One region of the Agrobacterium sp. GW821-FHT02D03 genome, then DNA from elsewhere that is predicted to be linked to it. Evidence: riboswitches for the same ligand, from Rfam matches in the RefSeq annotation. Region 1 holds a riboswitch; each other region holds the start of a gene.
The links. Region 1 has a riboswitch for cobalamin ahead of AC07U5_RS10835 (CbtB domain-containing protein). Riboswitches for the same ligand answer to the same signal wherever they lie in the genome.

Region 1 (3,268 bases):
GTCACCGGCATGCGCTTCATGCAGGCAATTGCCTGAGCTTCTTCGCTTCTGGAGGATGACATGACTCGTATTGCCATTGCGCTGACGCAAGACTTTGCCGACTGGGAGCCTGCACTGCTTGCCGCTGCGGCCCGCAGCTATCTCGGTGTCGAGATCGTCACCGCTTCACCCGACGGCCAGCCTGTGACGTCGATGGGCGGATTCAAGGTGATGCCGGACACGTCCCACGACGCCCTCGACCCGGAGACGATCGACGCGCTGGTCATCCCGGGCGGTTTGAGTTGGGAAAAAGGAACTGCGCCCGATTTTAGCGATCTGGTCCATCGCTTTAGGGCAAAAGGCCGCGTGGTTGCAGGCATCTGTGCTGCGGCCAGCGCGCTCGCCGGCACCGGCATCCTGAACAGTGTGGCCCATACAGGCAACGCCCTGGCGTCGCATCAAAAATACGGCGGCTATGACGGAGCAACGCTCTACCGCGATCAGCCACAAGCCGTCAGCGATGAGGGTGTTGTCACAGCACCGGGCAATTCACCGGTCAGCTTCGCGAAAGAGGTGTTGAAAGCCCTCGGTCTATGGGGACCGGAAGCCGAAGCCGAACTGTCGGTATTTTCCGCGGAACACGTGCCGACTTAACGATCCAGCACACGGCAGAGGCGCGCCGGTCCTTGCGCGTCTTCTGCTGTCACGGCTCGGCGAAGATCGCGGCTGTTGATATGGAGGCTGCGCTCGAAGGGGATACTCAGCCGCTCGATCTTGTTGGTGGCCGCCGCGAGAAATGCGTCGCGGTTTGCCACGAAGTAAGCGCGACAGGTTTCTTCCGTCAGCGCATCATTGATCAACACCTTGAAAGCAAGCCGATGCATGGCGCAAGGCGCGCCATGACCGGGAACGGAAAAACGCAGGCAATCGAGGTCATCGCTCCAATCGACTGCGTTCTCCTCTGTCATCATGTCACTTTACAGCGTCGAAGCGCTTGAGGAACAGGCCGCTGAGGGAGCCCAAGATCAGCCAGAAAACGAAGCTCGTGACGGTGGCGAGCACGACGAAGCGGCGTTCCAGCGGCAGCGGCGCCAGCGCATGTTCACCCGCAGGTGGCAATGGCGCGCCGACGACATGCGGCGCAACGATCAACACGACGGCAAGGATCACCGCCCAAGGCTCCGAGCGGCGGAAGGCCAGAAGCGCAATGCCTCCGGCAGTTGCGGCAGCAGTTGCAATCCACCAGACCTGACGCGCACCAAGATCGGCCGCGGGGCTGCCCGGCAGTTCCGGCGGCAAGCCGATCATCGGCGCCAGCATGACGGCGGCGAAGCCGGCGAGCCCCCAGAACAGACCTTCGCGCCAGCCGCCCTGAGAGCCGCGAAGCGAGATCAGGCCCGTGAGCACCAGCGCATAGCCGATGGCCGTCAGGACATTGGCGGCGACGGTGTAGGCATTGCGCTCGAAGCCATCCGCAGGTGCCCAGGCTTCCGCGTCATGGTGGTGATCCGCGGGGGTGGCGGCATCATGTGAATGACCGGCCTCGCCACCCGCACTCTCGAAGGTCTCCGCCTGCAGGATCAGTGGCGTGGTGCCGACCGCTTGCATGGCGCTGACGGCAAGACCCGCGATCAGGCCGACGAGGACTGCGGTAAAGACGATGTTTCTGAAAAACGGCATCTCATCTCCCCTCAATGGCAGGGGAAAGCATTGGCGTGGCGCGCATCATGCGCCGCATTGTGCATGGCCTCGACATGCGAGAAGCCAACGAAACCGACAATGAACAGGCCAAGTGCAACGGCACTCAACGCTTGTAAGAGTTTCGATGTGGTCGAGGAAACGGCGCTCGACGCCGTATTCTGTTGGATAGACATGGTGACCCTCTTTTTCAGCGGCGCGTTACTTTCAGGCAGCCGGACGCACGCGTTCAACTTTCACCACGGGGAAAGACAAACAGGGCTTTTCGGACGGATGGTGCCAACCCGAAAACCGTGCTCTTCCGGACACCCCGCCGGCATTGACGACACTTCGTGATGGCAGGTCTCCTGGCTCGCGGGTCGTAGCCTTGAAAACACCTTCCCGATGCCAAGTTTGGCATCAGTGGCTGTTGTTTTCAGGCTCACCGCTCACAGTTGCGGGGGCAGCCACGAATGAGAGCGAGGCTCCTATCGTGTTCCCTTTTCACTTTCCGGCAGAACCGGAAAGACCATCACGCCTCTGTTATCGGTCAGGGGTTGTGGAGAGTCAATGCGAGAAGCTTGAGCCTCCCGTATTCACAGATGTCAACGCGCTGGAATAGCCTTGAGATAGGCGGCGATCGCGTTGCGATCTTCGGCCGAAAGCTTCGCCATATTCTGCTGCACCTTGACCATGGATCCGCCGACGCTATCGAAATCTGGGGTGAAGCCCGTTTCGAGATAGCTGGCGATATCGGCGACCGTCCAGGAACCGATGGCTTGCGAGCCCGGCGTGATGTCGGGGATCGTCCCCTCACCCTCTGGGTTCGGGCCGCCTGCCAGCCACTTGTCTTTGCTGAGACCGCCAAGTGCCGTGCGTGGTGTGTGGCACTCGCCGCAATGGCCCGGGCCTTCCACCAGATATTGGCCGCGCGCCACATCGGCGCTGGCATTGGCAAGCTGCACGCGTGGCGCGCCCTTGTCGAAATAGAGGAATTTCCAGCCGCCGAGCGCCAGTCGCATGTCGAGCGGGAATGGCAAATCGTGAGGAGGCGCGTCGTTGGTGCTGGCGGGCAGCGTCTTCAGGTAGCCGAAGAGATCGTTGATATCCTGCGCCGTCATGCGGGCATAGGACGTATAGGGGAAGGACGGATAGAGATGCTCGCCGTTCTTTCCGACCCCTCGGGTCATGGCATCGCCGAACTCGGCCACCGTCCAGCTTCCGAGACCATGCTGTGGATCGGGCGAAATATTGGGAACATGGAAAGTGCCAAAAGGGGTTGGCAAGGACTGGCCGCCGGACAGCATCTTCAAGGCATCGCCGCTGGCATTCGGAGCAGCATGACAGCTTGCGCATCCGCCTGCCCAAAACAGCGTTTCGCCATTGGCAAGATCGGGTTCACCCAGATTGGCCCAGTGGCTTGGCGGCTGGCGCTCAGGTGCGGTCACCCACATGAAAATGCCGAAGCCGGCGAGACCTGCGACCGCAATACCGCCTGCCAGCTTTCCCCAGATGGATGCCATCCGCCTCTCCGCTATCGATAAAATATCATTGAAGGAAATAGCCCGCCGCTGAACCGGCGGGCTCTTCTTGGGTCGCTTACTTCTTCACA
Region 2 (3,268 bases), 2.0 Mb from region 1:
GGGCCGCCTTCGCGAAAGAAAGAGAGGATCGAGGCGAGCCACGTCTGGTCGATTGTGGATTGCGCCTCGAGCTTTTCGTCGCGCTCGCTGCACTCACCGGGCAGAAGCAGGAGCTTGATGCCGCGCCTGCGTGCCATCATCGCCAACTGATCGACGCCGTAGCGCCAGCGGTCCGCCCCACCCAGAATCCGGATAAGGATAAGTTTGGCATGTTCCGCCGTCTTTTCGATCCAAAGGTCGACGGACATGGGATGTCGAAGGTCGGAAAGATTGGCGACGCTGAGCGAAACGCCTGAGTCGTCGGGCCAGGCGCGCTGCAGACCTGCAAGGTCGCTGGACGAGAAAGACAGCACCACCACATCCGCCTGGGGCTGGTTGAGATCAACCGGCTCGATCAGGTCGTCCAGCGACGAAGATGTGGTGGCGAGTATATGCATGATGCGTCAGGCAGCCAGCATCTGTTCGATTTTCTCGCGGTTGAGGCCTTTTTCGCCAATCACCACAAGCGCCGAACGGCGCACTTCGCCCGCAGCCCAGGGGCGATCGAAATAGTGGTTGACGCGCGAGCCGACGGCCTGAACCTGCAAGCGCATGGGCTTGGAGGCGACCTCTACGAAGCCTTTGATGCGCAGGACATTCTCGGAGGCCGCCGTCTGGGCGATACGCTGAGCCAGCGCCTCAGGATCGGACACCGCGCCAAGCTCGACGACGAAGCTGTCGAACTCGTCGTGATCGTGGTCTTCTTCGTCGTCATGGTGGGTATGGCGGTTTTCGATATCGTTCTCGACCGCAAGCCCAAGACCGATCAGAACCGCAGGATCGATCTGGCCATGCGATGCGACAACGATTTTCGCAGCCTTTGGCAGATGCTCCGTGATGTGTGCCTTGGCGCGCTCCAGACCATCCGCATCGAGAAGATCACCCTTGGTCAGCACGATCAGGTCGGCGCAGGCGATCTGGTCTTCGAAGACTTCCTCGACAGGATCGTCATGATCGAGCGCTTCGTCATTCGCACGCTGGGCGGCCAGCGCATCCATGTCATGCGACACCATGCCTTCTGCGAGCGCTGCGCCATCGGCCACCGCAATGACGGCATCGACGGTGACGCGGCTCTTGATCGCCGGCCATTGGAAGGCCTGGACGAGGGGTTTCGGCAGTGCGAGGCCGGAGGTTTCGATCAGGATATGTTCGACCCTGGGCTGGCGGCTGAGGATCTGTTCGATGGCCGGCTGAAAATCATCGGCGACCGTGCAGCAGATGCACCCATTGGCGAGCTCGACGATATTTTCTTCCGGGCAGCTTTCGATGCCGCAGCCTTTGAGGATTTCGCCATCGATGCCGACATCGCCGAACTCGTTGACGATGATCGCCAGTCGCTTGCCATCGATCTTTTCAAGAAGGCCGCGCAGCAGCGTGGTTTTGCCGGCGCCCAGAAAGCCGGTGACGATGGTGCAGGGAACGCGCTCTAGCGTGGTCATGATGTCTCCTCGACGAAATTCAAAGGTGGGATGCGCGCGACCATGCCGCGCTTCAAACTATCGGGACGGCCGCGCCAGGGCATCAGTCCATCGGTGGACGTGGAAAGCAGGCGCGCACCAGTGATCAGATCCTCGGCGTTTTCAGGCGTCAGACCGCCAAACACATAGGACCAGCCGTCGGCTGTGCGCATTGCGGCGCTGGCACCGCGCTTGCAATTGGCAAGGCAATTGACGCTGCGCACCTCGACATTTGCATCAGTGCCAAGTGCGATCGTCGCTTGCGCGAGAAGCGCACCGGGACGCGGTTCCGCATTCGGCTCCGCCTCGTCGCGGCAGCTGCGACAGACATAAACGACCAGGCCGGACGCTTCTCGCGTGTCGGTTGATCCTTCAGTCCGTGACGATGTTGAGGTAATATCCAAACCGTATCCGCTTCCGCCATTCAAACATGCAAGGGGTGCGGATGCCGAAGACGGAATGCGAGACAGCGCAAACCGAAACTCGGCGAGACCGACTGACCGGAGCACCCCGCCCGGCAGACGTTTTGTTCTGAAACGGCAGGTCTCCTGGCTTGCGGCTTGAATGAGCGCCCTTGCACCGCCTTCCCGGATCGAAATCCAGTGGCTTTACGGTGTGGGCTCGCCGCTTACAGTTGCGGGGGCAGCCACGGATTGACCCGAAGAGCGGGCGGAACCGTGTTCCCTCTTAGCTTTTCCCGTTGCCGGAAAAAGACCGTCAGTGCCTTACCTTTACGGGCAAGCCGCGCCTTGGTCAATGCAGGCATCGTTACGCCTCTCATAGGCTCCATTGCGGAGGAGGGCGTTTTGACTATAGTCGCCGCTTCTAAAAACGGCTCGGAAGGACGTGGGACATCATGACACGCGAGATCAGCGACAGCGAGGCCGCCCGCCACCGCGAAAAGATGGTGAACCGCAAGAGCGTGCAGGATGCGGAAGTGGCCGAAAAGACCATCGAGAAGGGTCTGCTGATGGTCAATACCGGTCCCGGCAAGGGCAAGTCGACGGCCGCTTTCGGCCTTGCGCTTCGGATGCTCGGCACGGGCAGACGGGTCGGCATCGTTCAGTTCATCAAGGGTGCGTGGTCGACCGGCGAGCAGCAGGCGCTGACGATTTTCGGCGACCGGGTGGAATGGCGCACCATGGGCGAAGGTTTCACGTGGGACACTCAGGATCTGAAGCGCGACGTCGCCGCAGCCACGAAAGCCTGGGATGAAGCCAAACTCCTGATGGCCGACGAAACGATCGGTCTTATGGTGCTGGACGAGCTGAACATTGCGCTGCGCTATGACTATCTCGATCTGACGGAGGTCGTCACCACCTTGCAGAGCCGCCGCCCCGATCTCCACATCATCGTCACCGGCCGCAATGCCAAGCCTCTCATGATCGAAGCGGCCGACATGGTGACGGAGATGACGCTCGTGAAGCATCACTTCAAGGCGGGCGTCAAAGCCCAATCCGGCATCGAGTACTGATCCATGGCCGCCAGATCCATCATGTTTCAGGGAACCGGCTCGGATGTCGGCAAGTCGCTGATGGTGGCCGGTCTGGCGCGCGCCTTTACCCGGCGCGGACTTTCCGTGTTGCCCTTCAAGCCGCAGAACATGTCCAACAACGCGGCGGTCACAGCCGATGGCGGCGAGATCGGCAGGGCGCAAGCTCTACAAGCGCGCGCGGCCGGCGTGCCGCTGTCGGTACATATGAACCCGGTCCTGTTGAAGCCTCAGAGCGAAACGGGTGCGCAGCTCGTGGTTCAGGGAAAAATTCTCGGCA
Region 3 (3,268 bases), on a different contig from region 1:
GGCGATGGATGGCACGGAGGCGATATGGCTCATGTCCGAGACGGCCGTCAAAGCGCGGATTGCGGTCTCGACCGTCCTGCCGAAATCGTCCGAATCCATCGCCGCTGCGATGTTGAGCGAGCCAAGGTTACAGGAAATATCCTTCCCCGTCGTTTCATAGGACAGGTCGGCCTCATAGGTGCTGGCTTCACTGACCTGAAGAATTTCCGAGCAGAGATTGCTCATGGTGATGCGCCCAGCAATCGGGTTCTCGCGGTTCACCGTGTCCTCGAACATGATGTAGGGATAGCCGCTTTCGAACTGGATTTCGGCCAGCACCTGAAAGAACTCGCGCGCCTTTATCTTCTTTTTGCGGATCCGGCTGTCGGCGACCATCTCCCGGTATTTTTCCGTCACCGAAATTTCGCTGAAGGCAACGCCATAGATGCGTTCCACATCATAGGGTGAGAACAGGTACATATCCTCATTGTTCTTGGCGAGTTCGAAGGTGATATCCGGAACGACGACGCCGAGCGACAGCGTCTTGATGCGGATTTTCTCGTCGGCATTTTCGCGCTTGGTGTCGAGGAAACGCATGATGTCGGGGTGATGGGCATTGAGATAGACGGCGCCTGCACCCTGGCGCGCGCCAAGCTGGTTGGCGTAGGAGAAGGAATCCTCCAGGAGCTTCATCACCGGAATGACACCGGAGGACTGGTTTTCGATCTGTTTGATCGGCGCACCGGCTTCACGAAGATTGGTCAGTGAAAGGGCCACCCCGCCGCCGCGCTTCGAGAGCTGCAATGCCGAGTTGATGCCGCGGGCGATCGACTCCATATTGTCTTCCATGCGCAGCAGGAAGCATGACACGAGCTCTCCGCGCTGCTTCTTGCCCGCATTGAGAAAAGTCGGAGTTGCCGGCTGGAAGCGGCCGGAGATCATCTCATCCACCAGGCCGCGCGCCAGTGTCTCGTCGCCGCGCGCCAGCGTCAGCGCCACCATACAGACGCGGTCCTCGTACCGCTCCAGATACCGTTTTCCGTCGAAGGTTTTCAGCGTATAGGACGTGTAGTATTTGAAAGCCCCGAGGAATGTCGGGAAGCGGAATTTCTTCGCATAGGCATGGTCGAAGAGATCGCGGACGAAGTTGAAGGCGTACTGGTCCAGCACTACCTGCTCGTAATAGCCTTCACTCAAAAGATAATCGAGCTTTTCGCGCAGATTGTGAAAGAACACCGTGTTCTGGTTCACGTGCTGAAGAAAGTACTGGCGCGCTGCCAGCCTGTCCCTGTCCAGCTGAATCCGGCCATCCTCATCGTAAAGGTTCAGCATCGCATTCAGTGCATGGTAATCCAGCACTGCTGCGTCCGACTGCTTCAGGGGCCTCTCGAGTGTCAACGTGTCCAAAATCGTTCCAATCCCTGTCTGACATTGACGACGTCCTCACCCGTCCCCATCAGCTCGAAGCGATAGAGATAGGGCACGCCGCATTTGGCGGAGATGATGTCGCCGGCGATCCCGAAGGTCGCGCCGAAATTGCTATTGCCCGCAGCAATCACGCCGCGAAGGTTTGCTCGATTATTCGCATCGTTGAGGAAGCGAATGACCTGTTTGGGAACCGCGCCCTTGCCGTTCTCGCCGCTATAGGTCGGGACGATGAGGACGAACGGGCTTGGAACATGCAGAGTCACAGCAGCGCTGATCGGGATGCGGCGGGCGGGGGTGTCGAGCTTGGCCACGAAGCGATGCGTGTTTTCCGAGCGCGTCGAGAAGTAGACGATCTCCCCCGCCATAGTCTGCGTCACGATGCAAGCGTGCTGATCATGTCGGGCCGAAAGCCCCCCCAATGCGTCTCGCCGGCAATCACGACTGGCACTTGACGATAACCAAGACCGAGCACCCGCTCATAGGCTTGCTCGTCAGTCGAGACATCGACGATCGTATAGTCGAGACCCTGACGATCGAGCGCGCGGGTGGTCGCAGTGCATTGAACGCAAGCGGGTTTGCTGTAGACGGTGATGCTCATCTTGATCCTCGTTCGAAAAAAGGCATGGGAAATCGCTCTCGCGCCGTGAAGCGCGTGACGGTTTAAAAACAGGGTTAAACGCAAAGCCGTGGTCTGCCGGACACTGCTGTCGCATAGCTAGATAGCAAAAGCGCTGAACGCTTTTGTGCACCATGCCTCAGACGCCGGTTACTCCAACGGATAAAAGACTGAACTCGTAATCATAGGACTTCACCCCGAAGTGGCTCTACGCGAAGGCATGGGGGAAGCGAGACGCACAGGGTCATCCCGTACGCATTCGCGACCTTCCGGGCACCCCGCCGGTGGACGTATTGACTCAAGGCAGGTCTCCTGGCTCGCGGGTCGTCACATTCATCTCGCCTTCCCGAAACCTTATGTTTCAGTGGCTGCTGAGAGAATGCTCGCCGCTTACAGTTGCGGGGGCAGCTGCGGCATTGCTCCACCATTGCTGGCTTCGCGCACCGTATTCCCATCTTCGCTCCCGACAGAATCGGAAGAACCTTGAATACCAGATATAGTAGGCATTTCGTTCAATGCGTCAATAGGCTGTTGCAACGACGCGAACTGGGCTGATCTTGATATCAACAGGAAAAATGCCGACACCATAATATGAAGCAAACGGTCTTGTTTTGTACAAGGAGAGGTGATTATAGGCGCAGGCATTGTGCGGCGGGAGCCGCGTTCAACGGGATTTCGGGTGATGATGAAGCGTCTTTTTGCGGCTGTGGGATTTTGTGCATTTGCAGGGTTTGCAGCAAACCCGGCGACGGCTGCGACGACCTATCCTCTGGCGATCGAAAACTGCGGCGCCACGGTCACCTTCAGCAAGGCACCTGAGCGTGCCGTGGCACTTGGTCAGAACAGTGCAGAGATCATGTTGCTGCTTGGCCTTCAGGACAAGATGGTTGGCACTGCCTTCTGGCCGAACAAGGTTCTGCCGCAGGTCGCCGAGGCAAACGCCAAGGTCAAGGTTCTGACCGTCGAGTTTCCGACCTTCGAATCCATCCTGGCACAGAACCCGGACTTTGTGACCGCCGCTTTGCCGACGCTCGTCGGCCCCACCAGCAAGGTGGCGAAGCGCGAAGATTTCGACAAGCTTGGCATCTCCACCTATCTTTCGCCCAGCATGTGCGCGCTGGACGACATGTCCAAAGACAAGTCCGGTTATGGCAATCGCTCCAAACTCTGGAACATGGAGACGCTGTATAAGGAGATCGATGATCTCTCGCAGATTTTTGACGTGGCCGACAAGGGTCAGGCCGT

Region 2: linked by a shared signal. The riboswitch ahead of AC07U5_RS01345 (DUF1636 family protein) and the one ahead of AC07U5_RS10835 (CbtB domain-containing protein) in region 1 are both predicted to bind cobalamin.
Region 3: linked by a shared signal. The riboswitch ahead of nrdH (glutaredoxin-like protein NrdH) and the one ahead of AC07U5_RS10835 (CbtB domain-containing protein) in region 1 are both predicted to bind cobalamin.

What each region holds. Positions count from the first base shown of each region.
Region 1 covers NZ_JBWKVN010000001.1:2,267,001-2,270,268, forward strand. Annotated here, with positions in the region: gene AC07U5_RS10815 (GNAT family N-acetyltransferase) at 1-36, shown strand, start outside; gene AC07U5_RS10820 (type 1 glutamine amidotransferase family protein) at 61-633, shown strand; gene AC07U5_RS10825 (hypothetical protein) at 630-947, opposite strand; gene AC07U5_RS10830 (CbtA family protein) at 952-1,659, opposite strand; gene AC07U5_RS10835 (CbtB domain-containing protein) at 1,671-1,853, opposite strand; cobalamin riboswitch at 1,998-2,205, opposite strand; gene AC07U5_RS10840 (c-type cytochrome) at 2,262-3,179, opposite strand; gene AC07U5_RS10845 (c-type cytochrome) at 3,256-3,268, opposite strand, start outside.
Region 2 covers NZ_JBWKVN010000001.1:283,059-286,326, reverse strand. Annotated here, with positions in the region: gene cobN (cobaltochelatase subunit CobN) at 1-437, opposite strand, end outside; gene cobW (cobalamin biosynthesis protein CobW) at 444-1,481, opposite strand; gene AC07U5_RS01345 (DUF1636 family protein) at 1,475-1,900, opposite strand; cobalamin riboswitch at 2,018-2,230, opposite strand; gene cobO (cob(I)yrinic acid a,c-diamide adenosyltransferase) at 2,353-2,970, shown strand; gene AC07U5_RS01335 (cobyric acid synthase) at 2,974-3,268, shown strand, end outside.
Region 3 covers NZ_JBWKVN010000002.1:948,565-951,832, forward strand. Annotated here, with positions in the region: gene nrdE (class 1b ribonucleoside-diphosphate reductase subunit alpha) at 1-1,386, opposite strand, end outside; gene nrdI (class Ib ribonucleoside-diphosphate reductase assembly flavoprotein NrdI) at 1,374-1,772, opposite strand; gene nrdH (glutaredoxin-like protein NrdH) at 1,781-2,005, opposite strand; cobalamin riboswitch at 2,309-2,524, opposite strand; gene AC07U5_RS17755 (ABC transporter substrate-binding protein) at 2,706-3,268, shown strand, end outside.